Regions from separate parts of the Rahnella sp. NRRL B-41462 genome, predicted to be linked through region 2. Evidence: predicted binding sites of a transcription regulator. Region 2 holds the regulator's gene; each other region holds the start of a gene.
What was found. Region 2 encodes PurR, which represses purine synthesis genes. Its sites were predicted from a motif close to CANGCAAACGTTTGCNTG; they were not measured.
Positions count from the first base shown of each region.

Region 1: the regulator PurR is predicted to act here: its motif matches at 1,909-1,926, upstream of UC14_RS09970 (amino acid aminotransferase).
Region 3: the regulator PurR is predicted to act here: its motif matches at 6,631-6,648, upstream of rbsD (D-ribose pyranase).

Region 1 covers NZ_JYDF01000036.1:29,463-37,568, reverse strand. The annotation lists gene asnS (asparagine--tRNA ligase) at 1-336, shown strand, start outside; gene ompC (porin OmpC) at 636-1,748, shown strand; gene UC14_RS09970 (amino acid aminotransferase) at 1,990-3,180, shown strand; gene UC14_RS09965 (MBL fold metallo-hydrolase) at 3,266-3,913, opposite strand; gene UC14_RS09960 (YcbK family protein) at 3,965-4,516, opposite strand; gene ldtD (L,D-transpeptidase) at 4,696-6,546, opposite strand; gene mukB (chromosome partition protein MukB) at 6,908-8,106, opposite strand, start outside.
Region 2 covers NZ_JYDF01000005.1:66,022-74,127, reverse strand. The annotation lists gene UC14_RS01755 (FUSC family protein) at 1-21, shown strand, start outside; gene UC14_RS01750 (aldo/keto reductase family oxidoreductase) at 27-923, opposite strand; gene UC14_RS01745 (DUF1289 domain-containing protein) at 1,053-1,292, opposite strand; partial or broken gene UC14_RS01740 (alkene reductase) at 1,699-2,795, shown strand; gene gloA (lactoylglutathione lyase) at 2,957-3,364, shown strand; gene rnt (ribonuclease T) at 3,457-4,173, shown strand; gene UC14_RS01725 (Grx4 family monothiol glutaredoxin) at 4,249-4,608, opposite strand; gene UC14_RS27265 (hypothetical protein) at 4,589-4,717, opposite strand; gene UC14_RS01720 (C40 family peptidase) at 5,071-5,970, shown strand; gene UC14_RS27260 (YnhF family membrane protein) at 6,136-6,225, opposite strand; gene purR (HTH-type transcriptional repressor PurR) at 6,560-7,585, shown strand; gene punR (DNA-binding transcriptional activator PunR) at 7,622-8,106, opposite strand, start outside.
Region 3 covers NZ_JYDF01000031.1:70,054-78,159, forward strand. The annotation lists gene mioC (FMN-binding protein MioC) at 315-758, opposite strand; gene asnC (transcriptional regulator AsnC) at 847-1,308, opposite strand; gene viaA (ATPase RavA stimulator ViaA) at 1,329-2,798, opposite strand; gene ravA (ATPase RavA) at 2,801-4,309, opposite strand; gene kup (low affinity potassium transporter Kup) at 4,577-6,445, shown strand; gene rbsD (D-ribose pyranase) at 6,661-7,080, shown strand; gene rbsA (ribose ABC transporter ATP-binding protein RbsA) at 7,088-8,106, shown strand, end outside.

The DNA of each region.
Region 1 (8,106 bases), on a different contig from region 2:
GTTAAAAACTATCCGAAAGATATCAAAGCCTTCTACATGCGTATGAATGACGATGGTAAAACCGTCGCGGCAATGGATGTTCTGGCACCGGGCATTGGTGAGATTATCGGTGGCTCTCAGCGTGAGGAACGTCTGGACGTACTGGACGCCCGTATGGCTGAAATGGGGCTAAATAAAGAAGATTATTGGTGGTATCGCGATCTTCGTCGTTACGGCACAGTCCCGCATTCAGGCTTCGGCCTTGGCTTTGAACGTTTAGTCGCCTATGTGACCGGTGTTCAAAACGTTCGTGACGTGATCCCGTTCCCACGTACACCACGTAGTGCAACCTTCTAATTAATTAAACTATTTTTAATTAACATAATAGTTACAAAACTAAGGCCAGCTTTGCTGGCCTTAGTCATTTTCAAAGATAGATCCCTGTCACAAAGTTCCGTAAAATACACATTTTGAAATACATTCTTTCCTGCTGAAACATATTTAGTAATTTAGTAGCATTTTCGCTGTGGATTAAGCTCACCACGGATGGAATAGTGCGTTCAGACACAGGAGACACCAAACTTTCGTGAATAGTTCCGTAAAGAATTATTTAGGCAGTGGCAGGTGTCCAAATAAAACCAATGAGGGTAATAATAATGATGAAGCGCAATATTCTTGCAGTGGTAATCCCTGCTCTGTTAGTTGCTGGTGCAGCTAATGCAGCTGAGATCTATAACAAAGATGGCAACAAACTGGATCTGTACGGTAAAGTTGACGCACGTCACACCTTCTCTGACAATGCTGGCGACGATGGCGACCAGACCTATGTCCGTTTCGGCTTCAAAGGCGAAACTCAAATTACTGACCAACTGACCGGTTACGGCCAGTGGGAATACAACGTTCAGGCTAACCATGCAGAAAGTGCTGGCGATGAAGGCAACAAAACTCGTCTGGGCTTCGCAGGTCTGAAATTTGGTGATGCAGGTTCTTTCGACTACGGTCGTAACTACGGCGTAATCTACGACGTAATGTCCTACACCGACCAATTGCCAATCTATGGCGATGACACCATGTACCAGAACAACGACAACTTCATGGTTGGTCGTGCTAACGGTGTGGCAACTTACCGTAACAGCAACTTCTTCGGTCTGGTTGATGGCCTGAGCTTCGCTGTACAGTACCAGGGCAAAAACGACGAAGGTCGTGATGGTCGTGGCGCAGTTGATTCCAATGGCGACGGCTGGGGTACTTCTGCCGCTTACGCTATCGGCAACTCAGGTGTTAGCATTACTGGTGCTTACTTCTCTTCTAACCGTACTGTTACTCAGAAACAAGACGGCACTGGCGACAAAGCTGACGCATACGCATTCGGCGCTAAATACGACGCTAACAACCTGTACCTGGCAACCTTCTACGGTGAATCACGTAACACCACCGATTACGGTAACCCGGATGCAATTGCTAACAAAACTCAGAACTTCGAAGTTGTTGCTCAGTACCAGTTCGATTTCGGTCTGCGCCCATCTATCGCATACCTGCAGTCTAAAGGTAAGAGCCTGAACGGTTTCACCAACAACGGTTCTACCTACGCTGGCGGCGATGCTGACCTGGTTAAATATGTGGAAGTTGGTACTTACTACTACTTCAACAAAAACATGTCTACCTATGTTGACTACAAAATCAACCTGCTGGACGACAACAGCTACACCAAAGCAGCGGGTCGCAGCACTGACGACATCGTGGGTGTTGGTCTGCAATACCAGTTCTAATATCACTTAACGATGCGCTTACGGGCGCAGCAAAGTGGATATCAAGGCAGAGCTTCGGCTCTGCCTTTTGCATTTCTGAGTCTTGAAAATACCGCTTTTCCACCCTCGCCTATAAAATATTTTAATCTCCCACGCCTTCTCACAACTCTGTTTTCTTTTTGCCGCAAACGGTTGGCAAAAGGGGGCGCTGGCGTTACCCTGATGACCTCTTTCGTAATATCAGGCTATGGAATTTTCCGACATGTTTGAAAAAATCACTGCAGCACCTGCTGACCCTATCCTGGGTCTTACCGATCTTTTCCGCGCTGACGACCGCTCTAATAAAATCAATCTGGGGATTGGTGTTTATAAAGACGAAACAGGTAAAACGCCGGTTCTGGCCAGCGTGAAAAAAGCCGAACAGTTCCTGTTGGAAAATGAAACCACTAAAACCTATCTGAGTATCGACGGGTTGCCTGATTTTGCCCGTTGTACACAGGAACTGCTGTTTGGCAAAGACAGCACGGTTATTGCTGATAAACGGGCACGCACCGCACAGACTCCGGGCGGCACTGGCGCTCTGCGTATCGCAGCAGATTTCATCGCTACGCAAACCAGCGCCAGACGCGTGTGGGTCAGTAATCCGAGCTGGCCGAACCATAAAGGTGTGTTCTCTGCTTCCGGTCTGGAAGTTGTGGAATACAATTACTATGACGCTGCAAATCACAGCCTTGATTTCGATGGCATGCTGAAAAGCCTGAGCGAAGCGAAAGCAGGCGACGTGGTGCTGTTCCATGGCTGCTGTCACAATCCAACCGGTATCGATCCTACGGAAGAACAATGGGCACAGCTGGCAGAATTGTCGGTGAGCAACGGCTGGTTACCGTTGTTCGACTTCGCCTATCAGGGCTTTGCAAAAGGTCTGGAAGAAGATGCGGCGGGTCTGCGCCTGTTCGTGGCAAAACATAAGGAATTGCTGGTCGCCAGTTCTTACTCGAAGAACTTCGGCTTATACAATGAACGCGTAGGTGCTTGTACGTTAGTCGCAGCCGATGAAGAAACTGCCGGTCGCGCTTTCAGCCAAATGAAATCGGTTATCCGTGCAAACTACTCCAACCCGCCGTCACACGGTGCTGCGGTTGTAGCCACCATACTGGGTAACGAAGCTTTGCGCACGCTGTGGGAGCAGGAACTAAGCGATATGCGCCTGCGTATCCATCGTATGCGCCAGCTATTCGTCAGCACCTTGCAGGAAAAAGGCGCTCAACAGGATTTCAGCTTTATTATTAACCAGAACGGGATGTTCTCTTTCAGCGGCCTGACCAAAGATCAGGTATTGCGTTTACGTGATGAATTCGGCGTGTACGCGGTGAACTCCGGCCGTATCAACGTTGCCGGCATCACGCTCGAAAATATGGCACCGCTGTGTGAAGCCATCGTCGCCGTACTGTAAAAGATAAGCAGTGTTGCTCAATTAAAAAAGCCCGTCAGGTATCCTGACGGGCTTTTTGTTTTTTGCTGATAAACAGCAAACGTAATTACCAGACCGGCATTTCATCCTGCAGGAACGGGTTCGTTTTACGCTCATAACCAAAGTCTGACATCGGGCCATGACCGGGAATAAAGACCATGTCATCGCCGAGCGGTAATAATTTCGTTTTGATGGAATGAATCAGCGCCTGATGGTCACCACGCGGGAAATCACTGCGGCCTACGCCACCCTTGAAAATCACATCACCAGAAACGGCAATTCGCGCTTTATCATTGATGAAGACAATATGCCCCGGCGTATGGCCTGGGCAATGCAACACGGATAAGATTTCTTCACCAACACTCACTGAATCCCCTTCTTCCAGCCAGGTATCCGGCGTCAGCGGGTCACAATGGTCGAGGCCAAACATCTGGCTTTGGGTCGGTAACGCATCCAGCAGGAATTCATCTTCTTTTTGTGGTCCGATAACCGGTACCTGATAGTGCGCAGCCAGTTCTGCTGCGGCACCAACGTGATCAAGATGTCCGTGAGTCAGCAAAATTTGCGTAACCAATACACCTTTGGCAGAAACTTCCTGGATGATCCTGGCGGCTTCACCGCCCGGATCAACAATGGCGGCCTGATTGGTTTTAGCACACCAAATCAGTGAGCAGTTTTGGCTGAACGCCGTGACGGTAATAAGATGGGTTTTCATAGAGCTCCACAAAATGGCCTGCACATTCCGGCAGGCCATTAATTACACACATCACCAGGTCCGCGCGGGACCGGTATCGATGTGCACAAAGTTACTTCGTGGATAATATCCTACACCACCCATCCGCATTTTTAATGCTGCTTTGCGGATATTGCTCAGTTCGATGCCCTGAATGTGGAAATCCATTGCCTGCCCAAGCGTGTGATAGCTGTGCTTCGCTACCCCGCTTCCGGGTTCACGCATGCTGTTGTTTGTCGCCAGTGAGCGGTAACCCGAAATCAGCTGGACTGGTTTATTCGTTCCGCCAAGCATCACCTGCAAACGATAGAGGTGATCGAACAACGCGGGATCGATAGATTTTACTTTTTCCGCACGATAGTCCCTGAACAGATGATTCAACCGGGCCAACTCATCCTTGTTGTAACGCTTTCCATCAAAAAACTCGGTTTTGAGGGTTTCGCCGGTATTGATATTGTTAACGACTAAAATACGCGGGCGAGGTGTGGAAAGAGTGGCGAATGCACGACCTGGAAGTAATGCAATCCCCATAGCGGCACTGCCTAATGCCAGCCATTTACGGCGATGTTTGTCGATTTCATTCATGAACAGTTTACTATCCGGTAAGAGAGTCAAAAATAAGCTCTGATCTGAGCCGTTTTGAACCTTAACTGCCAATTTTCTGCGAGTCAAGGGAACCCATATAAGCAAAACGAGCGTGCCAGTGGCTCACGCTCGTTCGATGGCCAAATACTCTGACCCTTATCAGATTAGTTTTACTGCATTTATTGAAGCAAAATTTCCGCCTGAGGCAGAATTTGTGCACCGGATCTCACCGTTGAATCATAATTGTAAATATCTGTTCTGAATTGCGGCTTACCGTCATCCGCGACCCATGCCGTCAGATAAAACAGTTTTACCGGTATATGATGGCGTATTGCCACATACGTGGTATTGCCGCCCTGCAATGCAGAGGATATTCGCGTGTCATTCCAGCCTGCATCCTGTAACAGCATATTGGCTAATTCAGAAGCCTTATTCACCCTCACACAGCCAGAACTCAGCGCACGAATGTCTTTGCTGAACAAGTTATGGTTTGGCGTGTCATGCAGATAAATAGCATCAGAACTCGGCATATTAAATTTATACCGCCCCAGAGAGTTGCTTACGCCCGGCGCCTGACGGATGCGATAGGGGAAATGGTTGGGTGATATCATTGCCCAGTCGATCATTGAAGGATCGATGATTTCAGCATCGTTACTCCAGCCAGACAATACCTGATAGCCATGTTGCTGGAAGTAACCGGGATTGTTCATGGCTTTAGGCACGATATCTTCACGCACTAACGTTGTGGGCACATTCCACGGTGGATTGACCACCACATTATTCAACGCACTGCTCATTAACGGCGTTTTACGGCTTGGACGACCGACAATTACCCGTGACGACAACACTTCATTGCCATTGAGATAATAGGTGAGCTGATAGTTTGGAATGTTCACCATGATTCCGGTGTTCACATTGCCTGGAAGAATGCGCAGACGCTGAATATTCAGCGCCAGCAAGGTAGCACGCAATTGCGGAGAGGCATTCAGCCACTGACGGGTACGTCCGCCAATAATACCGTCCGCTTCCAGCCCCTGCCATTTTTGAAAACGCTTAACAGCTTCCACTAAATCCGGTGTGTACTGATTATCAGCGACAGCCACTGGCGCGGGTGTCGCTGGCACTTCTGTCGACTGAACCGTTGGCAGGACATCTTGTACTGATGTTGCGGAAGGGCTGACAGCCGGGGTCGATTGCTGGGCCTTATCAGCGGTTTCATCAACAGACAGATCGTCATTTGCCGCGCTTCCCGGCGTGTTCGGGGCGATAGTTTCATCTGTCGGTTTAGCCACCTTATTCTCTTCAGGCGAGGCGACCATCATACCAGTTCGGGTCAGGATCTCCCGCAAGGCCGGGACATCGTCACTGATCTGGTCCGGACGCAAACTGGCTGATCCTGTCATCACGGGCCATGGTCGATTGTCCGTCAGCATGATTTTCAATGCATCATGCATTTTGGTGTAATAAGGGTGCTGTGGTGCGAGAGTCGACAAATAGTGTGACGTATTGCCCTGACGCACAGCCAGTTGCCACTGATTAATCACAGTCAGCGACGGCGTCGTCATTTTGTACGGTGTGGCGCTGTATAACCACTTATCTCCATTGGCTTCCACGCTGCTCGTAAACTGCAAATAGCCCAGCATTGCATCTGACAACACCACATCACGGGCCATGCCGGTAACTTGCGGATCCGTCAGCCATTTCACCCATTGCGTGAACTGAGGCTGGATCCCCGATATGGCCAGCTCGGCGAGTTGCTGCTGGAATAACTGAACTGTTTCACGATCGTTCCACATGGGCTGCATATGATTTGCAGCATAAAGCGATGACAGAGATGACAGATACAACGGCCTGATGCCCCTTGGCAATAACTCTGCCTGCAACTGGCTCATGCTCTGTACGCTTGATAGCGTGGTTTTTCCTAATGGCAGCGCGGGCACGGTAGCCCATGCAGCAAACCACGGCGAGAGACCGCTCGCCAGCAGACAGCTGGCGACTAAAAACCTGAGAGACCTTTGATTCATTAACATCTTCCCTTGCCTCCCGATAAGGTGCTCAATCTCATCCCCAAAATTGAGCCAACAGCTCTTGGAATAAGTATATAAAGAGAATTCTTTTTTTGCGTAGGAACTCAATGAAATAGAGCCCGCGTGTAACGTAAAGACTCTAAGCCAGCTGTCAGTTTAAATAAAGTCTTCCCTTACGTGTTTATGTGCTGTTTTCAGGCATTCGTCTATAAATTGCGCAGCACCTTAGCGTTGGCTTACAAACTATTTAGTTCACCACAACTTTTTAAAGAAATATAAGTGAAATGGATGCAATTTCAATAAAAAGCCCCAGCGCTCAGGCCGGGGCTTTTAAAAATCAGACATCTTATTTATCTGAAAACACTCAGGAAACGTCAGCTTCCGTATTGACCAGTGCCGGAAGTTCAGGTGCGAATCCACGTAAACCGACCACGTGTACATGTTCATTATTGCCGAACACTTTACGTACCAGTTTATAGGTCGTGCCTTTTTCAGGGCTGATGTTTTCCGGTGCCGCAATAATCAGCTGCATTTCCAGACGGTCGCAAAGCTCGAACAGCGTGGCGATAGATTTAGCATCCAGACGTGCGGCTTCATCAAGGAACAGCAGACGACAAGGCGAAATATCCTTCCCGCGCATACGGCTCGATTCGTCTTCCCAGCTCTGAACCACCATCACCAGAATCGACATACCGGTACCGATCGCTTCACCCGTTGACAGCGCCCCGCTTTCTGCGCGTAACCAGCCGTCAGAACCACGGTTCACTTCCACTTCCATTTCGAGATAGTTGCGGTAATCCAGCAGTTCTTCACCAATAGTTTGCGGTGTGCGCTGACCCATATCAATTTGCGGGTTCAGACGCTGATAGAGTTTCGCCAGCGCTTCCGAGAAGGTCAGACGGTTACTGCTGAAGAGATCCTGATGCTGTTCCTGCTGTTCAGACAGCACATCCAGCAGTCCCGCGTGCGCTTCGCGTACATTCACGTTCAAACGTACACTTTTCACCTGACCAAAGGCCACAGCCTGCAGGCCCTGGTTCAGCTGGCGGATACGGTTCTGTTCGCGCTGAATGGTTTTACGGATGATATTCGCCACACTTTTCGAACTGATAGCCAGTTGCTGCTCACGGGCTGTCAGTTCTTCGGTCAGACGGCCCAGTTCGATTTCCATCTGTTCAATCGCTTCAACCGGATCATCGGTACGAATAATATCCTGACGGATACGTTCGCGCAGATGCTGGTATACAGCAATGTAGAACTGGATTTTACGTTCAGGGCGTTTTGGATCTTCGGACAGACGCAGTACATCGCGCAGATGTTCGTTATCAGAGACCGCCAGACGCAGCGCGCCAAGGGATTTATCCGACATGGAACGCAGTTCGTCGCCATCCATATACGCCAGCTCACGACGGTGCAAACGACGTTCAACGCCATTGTCTTTCACCAGACGCATCACCGCACACCAGCCCGCTTTCGAGGTCACTACCTGTTCGCGGCTCTGATGATAATCACGCTCAAGTTTGCGCAATTTCTTCTGCAGGTTATCCATTTCTGCTTCGCAGA
Region 2 (8,106 bases):
AGCGCCACAAAACCCGCGTGAAAACATTAAGGTACATCAAATCCTAATGCGGCTTTACGAATGCGGAACCATTGCTGACGGGTCATTTCCAGAGACAATGACTTCAGCGCTGACTGCACGCGCCCGATTTTGCCCGAGCCGATAATCGGCAACGGCTGAGACGGCAGCCGCATGACCCAGGCGTAGACCACCTGTTCAATAGTGTCTGCGCCAATTTCATTCGCCACAGTCTGAAGTTCATCACGCAGCGGCTGGAATTCTGTATCGCTGAACAGACGACCGCCCCCCAGACAGGACCACGCCATCGGTTTGATACGCAGTTGCTGGCAAAGATCCAACGTGCCGTCAAGAATGGCGGGCTGATGAATGGGGGAAATTTCTAGCTGATTGGTCACCAGCGAAAACGGCAGACGCGATTGCAACAAGCTGAACTGTGCCGGGGTGAAGTTGGACACACCGAAATGTTTTACTTTGCCGCTTTTATGCAACCGCGTGAACGCCTCAGCGACTTCATCGGCATCCATCAGCGGATCCGGGCGGTGGATCAGCAATAAATCCAGATAATCGGTACGCAGATTGCGCAGTGATTGCTCCGCACGATCCACAATGTACTGCGTATCCGTAATGTAATGACCGATTTTGTTGTCGGGATCTGCCGTGGTGGCGATGCCGCATTTACTGACCAGTTGCATTTTTTCGCGCAAAGAGGGGTTAAGACGCAACGCCTCACCAAATGCCGCTTCACACTGATAGCCGCCATAAATATCTGCATGATCGACTGTCGTAATGCCCATTTCAATGTGCTGTTCCATGAACGCCAGAACCTGTTGCGGCGTCATGTTCCATTCCATCAGCCGCCAGTAACCACAAATCAGCGTTGAAAATACCGGCCCTTGCGGAGAAATCGGGGTGTGTGCTTCCATTGTGAATCCCTTATATTTTCGATTTTCGACCCACAGAATACACAACGCCCGTGGTGCTGTATTGATGCGACGAGCAAGAATTGTCAGGAAGCGGACCGCCGTCACGATGGCGGTAAACGACAGGTGAAATCAGAACAACTCCGGTTGCTGCGGCAAGGGTTCGTCCGGCTGTTTTCCTGCACGTTGCTGGCGCAGCAGGCGTTGCTGACATAACCGCAGCACATGGCGTTTTTCTGTGTCAGTCATTTTTATCCAGCCGAAACGCTCCTCGCGGCTGCGCAGGCAGCCACGGCAATAACCGCGTTCATCAGCCTGACAAATGCCACGGCATGGACTGGGGATGTCAAAAAATTCGAGCTGCTGAGCCACACACCCTCCGCAAATCATGGTGAACATTTATTCAAGACGCTTTCCTGCTATCCCGCAAGGTAATTTACGTCTTGTGTTTCATTCTTCAAATATCTGCAACACAGATCTGCTACCGTCCGTTTAGCCGTTTTCACCTGTCGGAAAATGGCCCTACTGTTTCGCAAGCCCTCACCAAGAAAACAGAGGTTTGCCCTCACCTCAGCCGGCACCCGCCGGCTCTTTTTCAATCTTTTTTGCCCTTAAAGTATGGATGCAAACCTGAAATCAGGATGCGTTTGGTGAAAAAGCACCGTGCGCGTAGTCACAAACAGGTCAGATGCGATAGAAAGGTGGCATTAAGAAAGGGTCGTTTGACGTGAAAGTTATCCATGAACGTCTTACCGATCAGTCCATTAACGTCGGAGTTATTGAAATGACCAAGCTTTTCACCCCCATTGTTGTCGGTAAAAACACGTTGTCTAACCGTGTCTTTATGGCACCGCTTACCCGTCTGCGCAGCATCGAACCGGGTGACATCCCTACACCGCTCATGGGCGAATATTACGCACAGCGCCACAGTTCTGGCCTGATCATTACTGAAGCCACTCAGGTTTCATTCCAGGCGAAAGGGTATGCCGGCGCACCTGGCCTGCATACGCCGGAACAAGTCGCTGCATGGAAAAAAATCGTGGACGGCGTACATCAGAAAGACGGGCGCATTGCGGTTCAGCTGTGGCACACCGGACGTATCTCGCATAACAGCGTTCAGCCTGACAACCAGACACCGGTCGCGCCTTCGGCCGTCAACCCGAACACGCGGACCAGCTTGCGTGATGAGCAAGGTCACGCCATTCGTGTCGATTGCCCGACACCGCGCGCTTAGCGCTCAGCGAAATTCCGGGGATCGTGAATGATTTCCGTCATGCTGCCGCCTGCTCCGCCGAAGCTGGTTTCGATTACATCGAACTGCATGCCGCGCACGGCTATCTGCTGCATCAGTTTATGTCTCCGGCGTCCAACCTGCGTGAAGATGAATACGGCGGCAGCATTGAAAACCGTACCCGTCTGACGCTGGAAGTGGTTGATGCTGCCATCGGGGCTATTGGCGCTGAACGTGTGGGCATCCGCATTTCGCCGATGGGTCCCTTCAACGGGCTGGATAACGGCGAAGATCAGGAACAGGCGGCTATCTACCTGCTCGATGAACTGAACAAGCGCAAACTCGCTTACCTGCATATCTCCGAACCGGACTGGGCTGGCGGCAAACCTTACTCCACAGAATTCCGGGCGGTGATCCGTGCGCATTATCAGGGTGTGATTGTGGGGGCTGGTGCTTACACCGCAGAAAAAGGCGAAGAACTGATCGAAAAAGGTTATATCGATGCCGTGGCATTTGGCCGCAGCTATATCGCGAACCCTGATCTGGTTGAGCGCCTGAAATCTCATGCGCCTCTCAACGAACCCAAACCGGAAACTTTCTACGGCGGCGGTGCGCAAGGCTATACCGATTATCCGACACTGTAATAATTAAAAAGAGTGATTCACTTCTTGCAGCAGAAGAGGCCCTCCTTCTGCTGTTTTTTTTGGTCAGTCATTCAACAAGCCGTCGCCGTAATACAGACAAAACGGCGGCTATCAGTTAGGCTTGACCCGTTAACTCTCATCCTGCAAATAAAGAGGAACCTATGCGTTTACTCCACACCATGCTTCGCGTTGGCGATCTGCAACGTGCTATCAGCTTCTATACCGATGTTTTAGGTATGCGTTTGCTGCGTACCAGCGAAAACACTGAATATAAATACTCTCTGGCTTTCGTCGGTTATACCGAAGAAAGTGAAGGTGCAGTGATCGAACTGACCTATAACTGGGGCGTCGACAGCTATGACATCGGCACGGCTTACGGTCATATCGCATTGGGCGTTGATAACGTCGCGCAAACCTGTGATGACATCCGTAATGCAGGCGGGAAAGTGACCCGTGAAGCCGGCCCGGTCAAAGGCGGATCTACCATTATCGCGTTTGTAGAAGATCCGGACGGCTATAAAATCGAGCTGATCGAATCCAAACACGCAGGTCAGGGGCTGGGGAATTAATCTTCCCCGAACACTGACAGGGGCGCAATCGCGCCCTTTTTTATTGACCCATTTTTGCCACAACCCTGCAAGTGGCGGCAAAATTTGCCATAATGCGTGCTGAATTCGATGAAGATAAGAAACTAATGGCCGAGAATAGTGACATTAACGCCCTGAGAGGCCGTTTTCGTGGTTTTTATCCCGTGGTTATCGACGTAGAAACCGCCGGATTTAATGCCAAAACCGATGCGCTGCTGGAAATTGCAGCCATCACCCTGAAGATGGATGAGGACGGCTGGCTGCAAAGCGATGAGACCGTGCATTTCCACGTCGAGCCCTTTGAAGGCGCGATACTGGTGCCGGAAGCCCTGGCGTTTAACGGTATCGATCCGACCAATCCGTTACGCGGTGCAGTCAGTGAATATGAAGCCCTGCACGAGATTTTCAAAGTCATCCGTAAAGGGATGAAAGAGCAAAACTGTAACCGCGCGATCATCGTGGCGCACAACGCCAATTTTGATCACAGCTTCCTGATGGCAGCGGCTGAACGTGCCGGACTGAAACGTAATCCGTTCCACCCTTTTGCCACGTTTGATACCGCCGCATTAAGCGGGCTGGTGCTTGGGCAAACGGTGCTGGCAAAAGCCTGTATCAGCGCGGGCATCGTCTTTGACAGCAGCCAGGCACATTCTGCGTTGTATGACACCGAGCGCACAGCCGAGTTGTTCTGCGAGCTGGTCAACCGCTGGAAACGCTTAGGCGGCTGGCCTCTGGCGCTTTCAGACGAAGAAGTCGAAGACGAAACAGCATCGGAAGAAAATCAGCAATAACAACTTTTGCACCGAACTGAAGACAAAAAAAGAGCGACATCATGTCGCTCTTTTTACTTTCCGGCCGAAAAACCGTTAGTCTTCTGTCGTATTACTCTCTTCAGAAGATTTGTATTTCTCAGCGGTTTCTTTGATCAACTGCTGCAGTTCGCCGCGCTGGAACATCTCAACCACGATGTCGCAGCCGCCAACCAGTTCACCGTCAACCCACAGTTGCGGGAACGTTGGCCAGTTAGCAAATTTTGGCATCTCAGCACGGATGTCCGGGTTCTGCAGGATATCCACGTAAGCGAAACGCTCGCCACAGGCTGAAAGCGCCTGAACAGCCTGAGCGGAGAAACCGCAGCTTGGCAGTTTCGGCGAACCTTTCATGTACAGCAGAATCGGGTTTTCAGAAACTTGCTTCTGAATTTTTTCAATTGTTGGAGTGGTCATTTCTTGCTTCCTCAAGCCGGTACAGGCTGTCACGATCATTACTCTTCACGCGCAGCATAAAGAGACGGTGCGCAATCACAATACCTTCTATTGTAACGATGGCAGCCATCAGATAAAAACGCCATTTTTTGTGGGGTCTTTCTCAATACTGGCATTTTGTTTAACAATCTTTAATGTGTGCGCTCAGGCTCACATCTTTAAACATTCATTGAGAATAACATTTTTGGCGTTCACCGATAACGCCAGATTTGCAAAATTCCATTCTTTAACTCAAATATTAACACCATGAAAAGTGGTTATTTTTTTGACTAAAAATGGCGGTTATTTCGACATAAAAAAAGCCATTAACTTTTTCTCACAATATGATCTAGAATCGAGTCAATTCGTGCTTTTTTGTCAGGTTCTTTTAGGCAATACTCTGACATCCCTGATGTTTAACCTACCACTCATGGTAACGAAGCTATGCGCTTACTGTTCACGCTTTTTGTGCTGCTCTTTACCCAGCTATTTCTGAATATGGCACATGCATCGCCGCAGACACGTGTTTCTGCCGATCAGCGTAAAAGCCATGTTAATCAGGCTGCACCTGAAGAACGGCGAAAGCGAAAAACGGTGGCCGCGAAAACCAGTAAAAAAACTAAAATCGCGCCAGTGACAGAACAAAAAATTCAGGACAAGAATTCGAAGAAGAAAGTTAAAAGTACCGAACTGGCTAAACGAAAGACCACGACGGAGAAAAGTGTCAAAACGACCCGGGCCGAAAGTAAAAAAGAAAAGACACTGAAGACCACGCGGGCCGAAAGCAAAACAGAGAAACACGCCAAAACCCGTTCACTCGCGAAAAACAGCACGGAAAGGGTCAGTAAAAAAGAAGCGTATGGCCGGCACCGTAAAGGTAAAAAGCCCGAAGAAGACAGCAAACCGATTACGCTAAGTGCAACGCATAAAAAACGCTATCAGCATGCCCAGCAAACGGCGATGACCAAACTGATGCATCAGGTAGGAAAACCATATCGCTGGGGCGGAACCTCGCCGAATACCGGTTTTGATTGCAGCGGCTTAGTCTATTACGCCTACAAAGATTTGATCCGTATTAAAATGCCACGCACAGCGAATGAAATGTATCACCTGCGCGATGCGGCTCCGGTCAAACGCGGCGAACTTGAAAGCGGTGATCTGGTGTTCTTCAGAATCAATAACCGCGGCGCTGCAGACCATGTTGGTGTTTACGTGGGGAACGGCAAGTTTATTCAGTCTCCAAGAACGGGCGAAGACATTAAAATCACCTCTCTCGGCGACGATTACTGGCAAGATCATTATGTGGGTGCACGCCGGGTAATGACGCCGAAAACGATCCGATAATAAACAATTCGTTAAGTCTGAAGTTTCGCTAATCAGCCATTGAATAGCATTTAACGAAGAGTTTCTGCAGGGAAGAGTATCGGCGGTAACGGCCACTGCGTAAAATTGAAAAGGGCGATTCCTGTAACAGGAATCGCCCTTTTTTATAGCGGTTCACTTACTGAATCAGTTCATCACCGCAGTGAAGCTGAAAGCGATAATCATAAGCAAAGCGCATACCGTGGTGATCAACGATAATTTCAGGTTGCTGTCCATCAAACCCCCCTTTCGGATCAAATTGTGGCATTTTTTAAGCCACACTAATTGTGTGCCAACGCATTTTCGCATAATTAACATTTAAAATCTTGTGCTGAATGACAATGTATCCCTGAGAATTTTACTTCCACTTTCCTGCATTATAAGAGAAAATTGTCGGTTAACACGCCTGTGTGCCGGTTGATTTCACCCGAGAGCATTTCACGCCTCATTCTGAAGAATCCACCCAACGATTTCACTGCCCTTTTAGAAGCCAGCAGTGAGATCCACGCAAGCAAACGATTAACATAATGCTAACGTGCTGAAACACGTGAGTTCAGGAGTCATTGTTTACATGGCAACGATTAAAGATGTCGCAAAGCGCGCTGGCGTTTCCACTACAACCGTGTCGCACGTCATCAATAAAACACGTTTCGTCGCCGAAGAAACCAAAGAAGCGGTTCTCCTTGCAATCAAAGAGTTACATTACTCGCCGAGTGCTGTAGCCCGCAGTCTGAAGGTCAATAACACCAAAACGATCGGTCTGCTTGCCACCTCCAGCGAAGCGCCCTATTTTGCCGAAGTGATTGAAGCCGTAGAAAACAGCTGCTTCTCCAAAGGCTATACGCTGATTTTGTGTAACTCGCATAATAATCTGGAAAAACAACAAGCCTACCTGCAAATGCTGGCGCAAAAACGCGTCGATGGCTTGCTGGTGATGTGCGCGGAATATCCTGATGAGTTGCTCAATATGCTCGAGGAGCACCGTTCGATCCCAATGGTGGTCATGGACTGGGGCGAAGCGCGTAAGAACTTCACCGACAGCATTATTGATAATGCTTTCGAAGGGGGTTACATGGCCGGGCGTTATCTGATTGAACGCGGTCATCGTGATATTGGGGTGATCCCGGGCCAACTGGCACGTAATACCGGCGGTGGCCGCTTCCAGGGTTTTGTGAAAGCACTGACTGAAGCCAATATTCCGCTGCGTGACGAATGGGTGGTTCAGGGCGATTTCGAGCCGGAATCGGGCTATCAGGCGATGCATAAAATTCTGATGCAGAAGCACCGCCCGACTGCCGTATTTTGTGGCGGCGATGTGATGGCAATGGGCGCAATCTGTGCCGCAGACGAACTGGGCCTGCGCGTTCCTCAGGATATTTCCGTGATCGGTTACGACAATGTGCGTAACGCCCGTTACTTCTCCCCCGCGCTGACAACCGTGCATCAGCCGAAAGAACGTCTGGGTGAAATGGCCTTTACCATGTTGCTGGACAGAATTGTCAGTAAGCGTGAAGAGTCTCAGACCATTGAGGTGCATCCGAAACTGGTCGAACGCCGTTCCGTAGCCGATGGTCCGTACCGCGATTACCGCCGTTAACAGATATCGAACGCCTGCAGATGCAGGCGTTTTTTTCTAATCACGCAGCCATTCCTGATTCATGGTTTCTGTATCGCCCATATATTCCAGCAACCAGGCCAGCGAGGGTGACGGATTGCTTTGATCCCACGTCAGGCAACACGGGCTGTCGGGAAACGTATTTTCCAGCGTCAGCACCTGCAACTTTTTCTGTTCTATCCACGGCGTGACGCGATGAACCGGCATCATACCCACGCATAAGCCTTCGGTCAGGCATTCCAGCGCACAGGTCCAGTCTGGCACGACCAGCCGCCGCTGGTTATCAAGCGTCCATGTATCCCGCTTAGGCAATGTCCGGGAGGTGTCTTCCAGACAGAGTGCAGGATAAGGCCGCAACTCATCATCATTCAGCGCGCCGGATAACTGAGCCAGCGGATGTTGCGGGCTGACGACGCAATGCCAGTCCATAAATCCCATGTCACGAAAACTGAAGCCCCCGCCAACCGGTATCGCGCGTGTAGCACCGATCGCCACGTCTGCCC
Region 3 (8,106 bases), on a different contig from region 2:
AGTTTTGAGCTTCCACAAGTCCCCGGGGATCTTCACTAATTAAAAGAAGATCTTTTTTATTTAAAGATCTCTTATTAATACTTCTATTAGGATCGCGATCCTCTGTGCATAAGTCTTTTTTGTTTATGAAGATCAGTATGCTAAGAAGGATCGAATGCTGTGAATGATCGGTGATCCTGGACAGTATAAGCTGGGATCAGAAGTGAGAGTTATGCACAGCATGAAAAGCGTACAGGAGTTGTTAGAGGGATAACTACGGGTTTTACCCTGCTTTTAAGCATAGTTATCCACATCTGATCGCCTGAAATTTACACTTATTTTATCAAATTAATCCAGTTGATCACCCAAACCTCGGCCGGATCCTCAGGAATTTCGTGTTGAGTCACGTCGATCTCAAGACGATCACCGATCCGTTTTGCCCCTAATGACGTCAGTTTTTGATCCAGAGAACTGATCGCGCCACAGAAGGTGTCATATTCACTGCTGCCTAAACCTAATGCGCCAAAGCGTACTTTTGACAGATCGGGTTGCTGATCTTCCAGCTGCTCCATAAAAGGTTGCAGGTTATCAGGCAGCTCACCAGCACCGTGTGTCGAGCACACGATCAGCCAGATACCTTCCTGCGGAACTTCGTACAGTTCCGGGCCATGGAACATCTGAGTGGAAAAACCGGCTTCTTCCAGTTTCTCAGCCACGTGTTCTGCTACATATTCGGCACTGCCAAGCGTACTGCCACTGATCAGGGTAATGTCAGACATGATGCTCTCACCCGGGAAAAGGAGGCTATTGTACGCTGTGAATGAGCTGGGATCTACCTGTGGATAATAGGGGTATAGAAATCAGTGCTCAGGGCTGGATGGTACGTGTGATGGGGTTCTGCAGGGAGATCAGCGTCTCGGTCGACTGGATCTCGTCAATTGTCTGGATCTTGTTGATAAGTACGTGCTGAAGGGAATCAATCGAGCGGCACATGATCTTAATGAAAATGCTGTAATGCCCGGTGGTGTAATAGGCTTCGACCACTTCTTCTATACTTTCGAGCTTTTTCAGTGCCGACGGATAATCCTTGGCACTTTTCAAAATGATGCCAATAAAACAGCATACGTCGTAACCCAGCTGTTTAGGATTGACGGTAATATGCGCGCCGGTAATGATGCCCGCTTGTTTCATTTTTTCTACGCGGACGTGGATCGTCCCCGGGCTGACGGTGAACACTTTTGCCAGTTCAGCATATGGTGTGCGGGCATTATCCATCAGGGCGTTCAGGATCCCGCGATCCAGCTCGTCGAGCTGATAAATTTCAGTCATGATTATCTTTCTCTTTAGGCTTAATTTCTCTGCCAGCGTCGCTGTACGCGGCTTTTCATGCCGGTATCGAAGCGCCAGATATGATCGAAAATGCGCAGGATGCCGGGCTTGCCATAGTGCGACATTGCCAGGGCATGAAAGCGGTGGTGTTTTTCCCGTTGCAACGCCCTGACCTTCTTTTGTACTTCATCTGGCAACCGCTGGGCGATAAAGTCCGAGATCACCACTGCATCAGCATCCTCCCATTGCGGAGAAGCGAGTTTATCCAGTGTGGCATTCAGACAGGCGGCCAGATCGGTACCACCACGAAAATGCTGCCCCAGAAAGCGCAGCGCCTGATCCAGGCCGCCGTTGGAGGTCAGTTCATAATGGATCACTTCACTGGCAAACAACATGATGTAACATCGGCGGTTATCAGCCAGTGCGATTTTCAGTAACGCCAGACAGAACGCTTTGGCGCACTGTTCGTTAAATCCCCCCATCGAACCGGATGTATCGACGCAGACGACAAAAGGTCCACGCGGTTGCGGTTCCTGTTGCTGATAGACCACAGGCCGTTTGACCACTTTCTCGCGCCACACGTCCCCTTGCAGGCGATATGTCATCAGACGCTTTTCCAGCAAACGGCGGTAAAATTCGTATTCCAGCTCAGGCAGCCCCAGCGTCACCAGCTCCGTCGGCATCAGGCGCAAAATATCATCGCTCTGATGAATGCCGTTCACTTCTTCCGGCACCGTTGCGGGTTCGCGCACCATCAGCCGGTGAGTTTCCATTTTTGCATCTTCATGCGGACTGGTTTTGACCGTCTGGCTGCGGCCCAGTTGTTCTGCCAGATGCATCAGCTCAGGCTGCTGCTGAAGAAAAGCGCCGAACCGCGCCAGCGACTGAATATCACCCCGCAGACGCTTCCCTTTACTCATATCCCACAACCGGCCTGCTGCCGTATCGTTCTCCGCTAATAAAGGAGAGAGCTCGCTGCTGAGCTGCAGTCGTTGCAGCAATTCTTCCTGCAACTGCTCCTGTTCTTGTTCGAGTAACTGATGATGAACGTTCACCGTTTGGAAGGTCAGGTTCAGGCGCCAGCGCTGGAGGAACAAGGTATGAAAGCTGTTGCCGGTTTTCGCCGTCCGTGAGGTTTCATTATTCTCCTGTAAGGTGCGGGCTTCAGTGGCAAAGGGAGAGCTGAGTTGCTCCAGTTCATCGATGAGGGAAGGCAGTCCGGACTGAAAAGCCGTGGCGTCGATCTGCTGGCAATGCTGATAAAGATAGAATTCTTTCGCCAGCTCTTGGGGAACCGGCGTTTCGTGGATCCTCTGGCGAAGGCGCAATTTCCATTCTGGGAGATCTTTGGTCAGGGCACGCTTGAGACGGGGAAATTTCTCGAAGAACACCGTCAGCGCTGGCGCAGCCAGCAAGCCGACGAGCAGTTCTTCAATCAGTTCGGCTTCGCTGATGGCCAGCAGAAGATCCAGTGACTCGAGACTGAACATGATCAGTGACCACTGAATGTCTGTTGCTGATGACGCAACTGTTCAGCCACCTGAAGCAGGCTGGCTTCTATTTTTGCCATCCATTCTGCCGGAACAAACAGACAGTTTTGCTGCTGGCTGAATTCATGTCTCTGCTGCGCCAGTTTTGCGGTCAGGTCACTCAGCGTATTTTTCATTTCGTCGGGAACGGCAATATGCTCATGGCCCGGCAGCGTCAGCGGCGTGCTCTGACGGCTAACATCCAGCACCAGAAGTTGTTGTTTGTCATCGATTTCCAGATCCACGGTTTGTACAAAACCAATCCCGTTGAGTTTGGCTTTCAGTACGCCTCCTTTATTTAACCACTCTTCCAGGATGATGCGTTCGAATAACAGGTGTGTGACTTTTATTTCATGCAGGTGTAAAGGCGTTTGCAATAACAGGGTCAGGTTGGTGGTGTTAAGTGATTCAGGCAGGCCGTACTGTGGCTTGCGGCTGAAAATGCCGGCTTTCTTGTTCAGTTTGATTGACTGACGCGAACTCTGTTGCTGCTGATGTTGCATCCATTGCTGATTCAGCTGCTGAATTTTCATCAGCAGTGTCTGCTGCTGATAAGCCTGTTCGGTGATCAGTTGCTCAATCTGGGTTTGCAGGAGGTTATAAGTATTAAGGTCATGCCATAAACAGTCTTTCAGCAGGATCAGGTCCACCTGCGTGATCGCTTTTCTGCCACTGAAAAATGCGCAGGCCTGCAACAGGCGCAGGGCTTTTTTCCAGCGACGGTCAGAGACATAAGGTGCCGTATCCAGGGCATCAAGGCGCTGGCGCAGCTGGAAGATCAGTTCAAAGCAGCTGTCTGAAAGATTGACTTTGTCGATCTCCGGCTGCCATTGTTGGTATTCTTCATCGCTGATACTCAGGGACTCTGTCACCGGATTGGCGTTTTCATTGTTCCGGCTGGTCAGCAGTGAGCGAAAATTTTGCTTATCCTGCACTTTATCCAACCACAGACGGATCAGCATGCGGTCGTACAGCGCTTCGAGGCCACCATCGGCTTCGGGTAATTCGTTGGACGCACTGACCAGCAGACGCATCGGAATAGGTTCTTCTCGTTCGCCATTACGGAAGCGGCGTTCATTGATGGCGGTGAGCAATGTATTGAGGATGGCCGGGCCTGCTTTCCAGATTTCATCAAGGAAGACAATTTCAGCTTCCGGCAAGTAACCTTCGGTCAGACGCAGATAGCGGCCTTCATCTTTCAGGGCCTGAATCGAGAGCGGGCCAAAGACTTCTTCCGGCGTGGAAAAGCGCGTCATAAGATATTCAAAAGCGCGCGCATGTCGGAACGCAAATTTCAGGCGCCGGGCAATCAGGCTTTTTGCAATACCTGGCGGGCCGAGCAGAAAAACGCTTTCGCCGCACAGGGCTGCCAGCAGGCAAAGTCTTATGGCATCCTGCCGCTCGTACAGGCCATGTTCTAATGCGTTAGCAAGACGGGCGATCCGTTCTGCCAGAAGGGGAGATTGCGCCATACTGTCTCTTCCGGTTTCCATTGAGTTGTTGAATAGTGTACTGGCTAATAGCGATATGCCACGTTTATTTTTGTCGTTATAGCTTGTTGATTACTAAAAATTTTCTATTATCAGAAATGTGACCCCGTTCATATGAACGCCGGTTTAGCTGCACATTTAAGGGTAGGCAATCCAATTTATTCGTGCATACTGTGCGCCTTTTAGTGGGCATCATAAGATCGAGCGCACTCATCGCTTACGGATGTTCGAGCAAAAAAGAAACGAAATATGAGCACTGAACATAAACGGTCACTCCCAGCAGTAACCCTGGCCGCCATTGGTGTGGTCTATGGCGACATTGGTACCAGTCCTCTCTACACCTTAAGAGAGTGTTTTTCTGGTCACTATGGTTTCAACGTTGAACCCAGCGTCGTTTTTGGTTTTCTCTCTCTGATTTTCTGGATGTTAATCCTCATTGTTTCGCTCAAGTACCTCACTTACGTGATGCGGGCGGACAACGCAGGCGAAGGCGGTATTCTGACGCTGATGTCTCTGGCGGGCAGAAACACCTCGGCACGCACCACTGCCGTTTTGGTCATTCTCGGCCTGATCGGCGGAAGTTTCTTCTATGGTGAAGTGGTGATCACTCCGGCTATTTCTGTTCTTTCCGCGATGGAAGGTTTGGAAATCGCAGCACCTTCACTCGATCCTTATATCGTCCCCTTATCTATTACTGTCCTGACGCTGCTTTTCATTATTCAGAAACACGGCACCGGCATTGTTGGCAAACTGTTTGCGCCGGTGATGTTGTTGTGGTTCCTGACGCTGGCTGTTCTCGGCGTGAACAGCATCATGCAAAATCCTGAAGTACTTCGCGCCATGAACCCGATGTGGGCGGTTAACTTCTTTATCGAGCATAAGTCGTTTTCCTTCCTGGCACTTGGCGCGGTCGTTCTGTCGATTACCGGTGTGGAAGCGCTGTATGCGGATATGGGCCACTTCGGGAAATTCCCGATCCGTCTGGCCTGGTTCACCGTGGTGCTGCCTTCTCTGGTGCTGAACTACTTCGGTCAGGGCGCATTGCTGCTGAAAGACCCGGAGTCGATTAAAAACCCGTTCTTCCTGCTGGCGCCTGACTGGGCTTTGATCCCGTTACTGGTGCTGGCAACGCTGGCCACCATTATCGCGTCTCAGGCTGTTATCTCCGGTGTGTTTTCCCTGACGCGTCAGGCTGTGCGTTTAGGCTATTTACCGCCAATGCGCATCATCCACACTTCAGAAATGGAAGCAGGCCAGATTTACATCCCGGCCATTAACTGGTTGCTGTACTTTGCGGTGGTTATCGTTATCGCCAGCTTCGAGCATTCGAGCAATCTGGCAGCGGCATACGGTATCGCAGTGACCGGTACGATGGTGCTGACCAGTATTCTTTCCTGTACGGTGGCACTCAAAAACTGGCACTGGAAACCTTTCCTGGTCGGGCTTTTGCTGATCGGTCTGCTGTTTATGGATATCCCGCTGTTCGCGGCGAACGCTACTAAACTGTTCTCCGGCGGTTGGTTGCCGCTGACGCTGGGTTTGGGCATGTTTATCGTTATGACGACCTGGAAAAGCGAGCGCTTCCGCCTTATGCGCCGCATGAACGAGCATGGGAATTCCCTGGAAGCGATGATCGCCTCTCTGGAGAAATCCCCGCCGGTGCGTGTTCCGGGTACGGCTGTGTATATGTCGCGCGCCATCAACGTCATTCCGTTTGCGTTGCTGCACAATCTCAAACACAACAAAGTGTTGCATGAGCGTGTGGTACTGCTGACGTTACGCACCGAAGATGCGCCTTATGTACATAACGTCCGGCGCGTCACCATCGAACAGCTTTCGCCGACGTTCTGGCGTGTGGTCGCCAGCTACGGATTTAAAGAAACGCCGAACGTGGAGGAAGTGTTCCACCGTTGCGGTCTGGAAGGATTGCCGTGCCGGATGATGGAAACGTCATTCTTTATGTCGCACGAATCACTGATCCTGACCAAGCGCCCCTGGTATCTCTACTTCCGTGGCAAACTCTTTATGGCGCTCAGCCGCAACGCCTTACGCGCGCCAGATCAGTTTGAAATTCCGCCGAACCGCGTAATCGAACTCGGTACGCAGGTAGAAATCTGATCCTCATTTCTACTGCTCGCAGGGCACCTTCGGGTGCCCTGTTTTATTTTCTCTTTCTCCTTTCTGAAACGACTAACTCAAATTTCCCTGCGGTTTCTTAATTATTCAGCGAAACGTTTCGACGCTGATCACAATTCCATCATAACTCCGTTGCGATGGCCGGGGATCTTTATAAACTCATCGGTGAGCGAAACGTTTCGCTGTAGGAGTTCACAATGAAGAAGTCACCGCTGTTAAATGCCGAAATCTCACATGTTATTGCCCGGTTAGGTCACACCGATCAGCTGGTTATTGGCGATGCCGGACTTCCGGTGCCAGCAGCTTGCCAACGCATCGATCTGGCCCTGACCCAGGGAGTTCCCACCTTTTTACAAGTCTTAGAGGTAGTGACACATGAGATGCAGGTTGAGCGGGCTATCCTCGCCGAGGAAATCCTCACTAAAAATCCTCAACTCCATGAAGCGTTGCTCGCCCAATTGACACAACTCGAACAACACCAGGGAAACACCATTGCTTTGGATTACGTCAGTCATGAGTCATTCAAAGCACAAAGCGAAAAAAGTCGGGCTGTGATCCGCAGCGGGGAATGTTCGCCTTATGCGAACGTTATTCTGTGTGCTGGCGTAACCTTCTGAGGCCTTTATGCAACCTTTGCTGCAACTGACAGGCATTGATAAAGCCTTTCCCGGCGTAAAAGCACTTTCCGGCGCGGCGCTCAGCGTCTATCCGGGACGTGTAATGGCGCTGGTGGGAGAAAACGGCGCGGGCAAGTCCACCATGATGAAAGTGCTGACCGGCATCTATCAGAAAGATGCCGGCTCAGTGCATTTTCTTGGCAAGGAAGCGGTTTTCAGTGGCCCTAAAGCCTCTCAGGAAGCCGGGATTGGTATCATTCATCAGGAATTAAACCTGATCCCCCAACTGACGATTGCTGAAAATATCTTCCTGGGCCGTGAGTTTGTGAACGGTTTTGGCCGCATCAACTGGAAAAAGATGTATGCCGAGGCCGATAAACTGCTGGCGCGCCTGAATCTGCGTTACAAAAGCGACCGGCTGGTAGGCGATTTATCCATCGGCGACCAGCAGATGGTCGAAATTGCCAAAGTGCTGAGCTTTGAATCCAAAGTCATCATTATGGATGAACCGACGGATGCCCTGACCGATACCGAAACCGCTTCTTTATTTAACGTGATCCGGGAACTGAAAGCCGCCGGTTGCGGTGTGGTGTATATCTCCCACCGCATGAAAGAAATTTTCGAAATCTGCGACGACGTGACGGTGTTCCGTGACGGGCAGTTTATTGCAGAGCGGCCGGTCAGTTCGCTTGAAGAAGACACGCTGATTGAAATGATGGTGGGCCGTCGCCTCGAAGAGCAATACCCGCGCATTAATCATGAACGCGGTGCGCTGCGTTTGCAGGTACGCGATGTCAGCGGGCCGGGCGTGGATAACGTCAGCTTTGATCTGTACAGCGGCGAAATTCTGGGGATTTCCGGTCTGATGGGCGCAGGCCGTACCGAACTGATGAAAATTCTCTACGGAGCCTTACCGCGTAAAAGTGGTTATGTGGCGCTCGATGGCCGCGAAGTGGTGACACACTCACCGCAGGACGGGCTGGCAAACGGCATTGTTTATATCTCTGAAGACCGCAAGCGCGATGG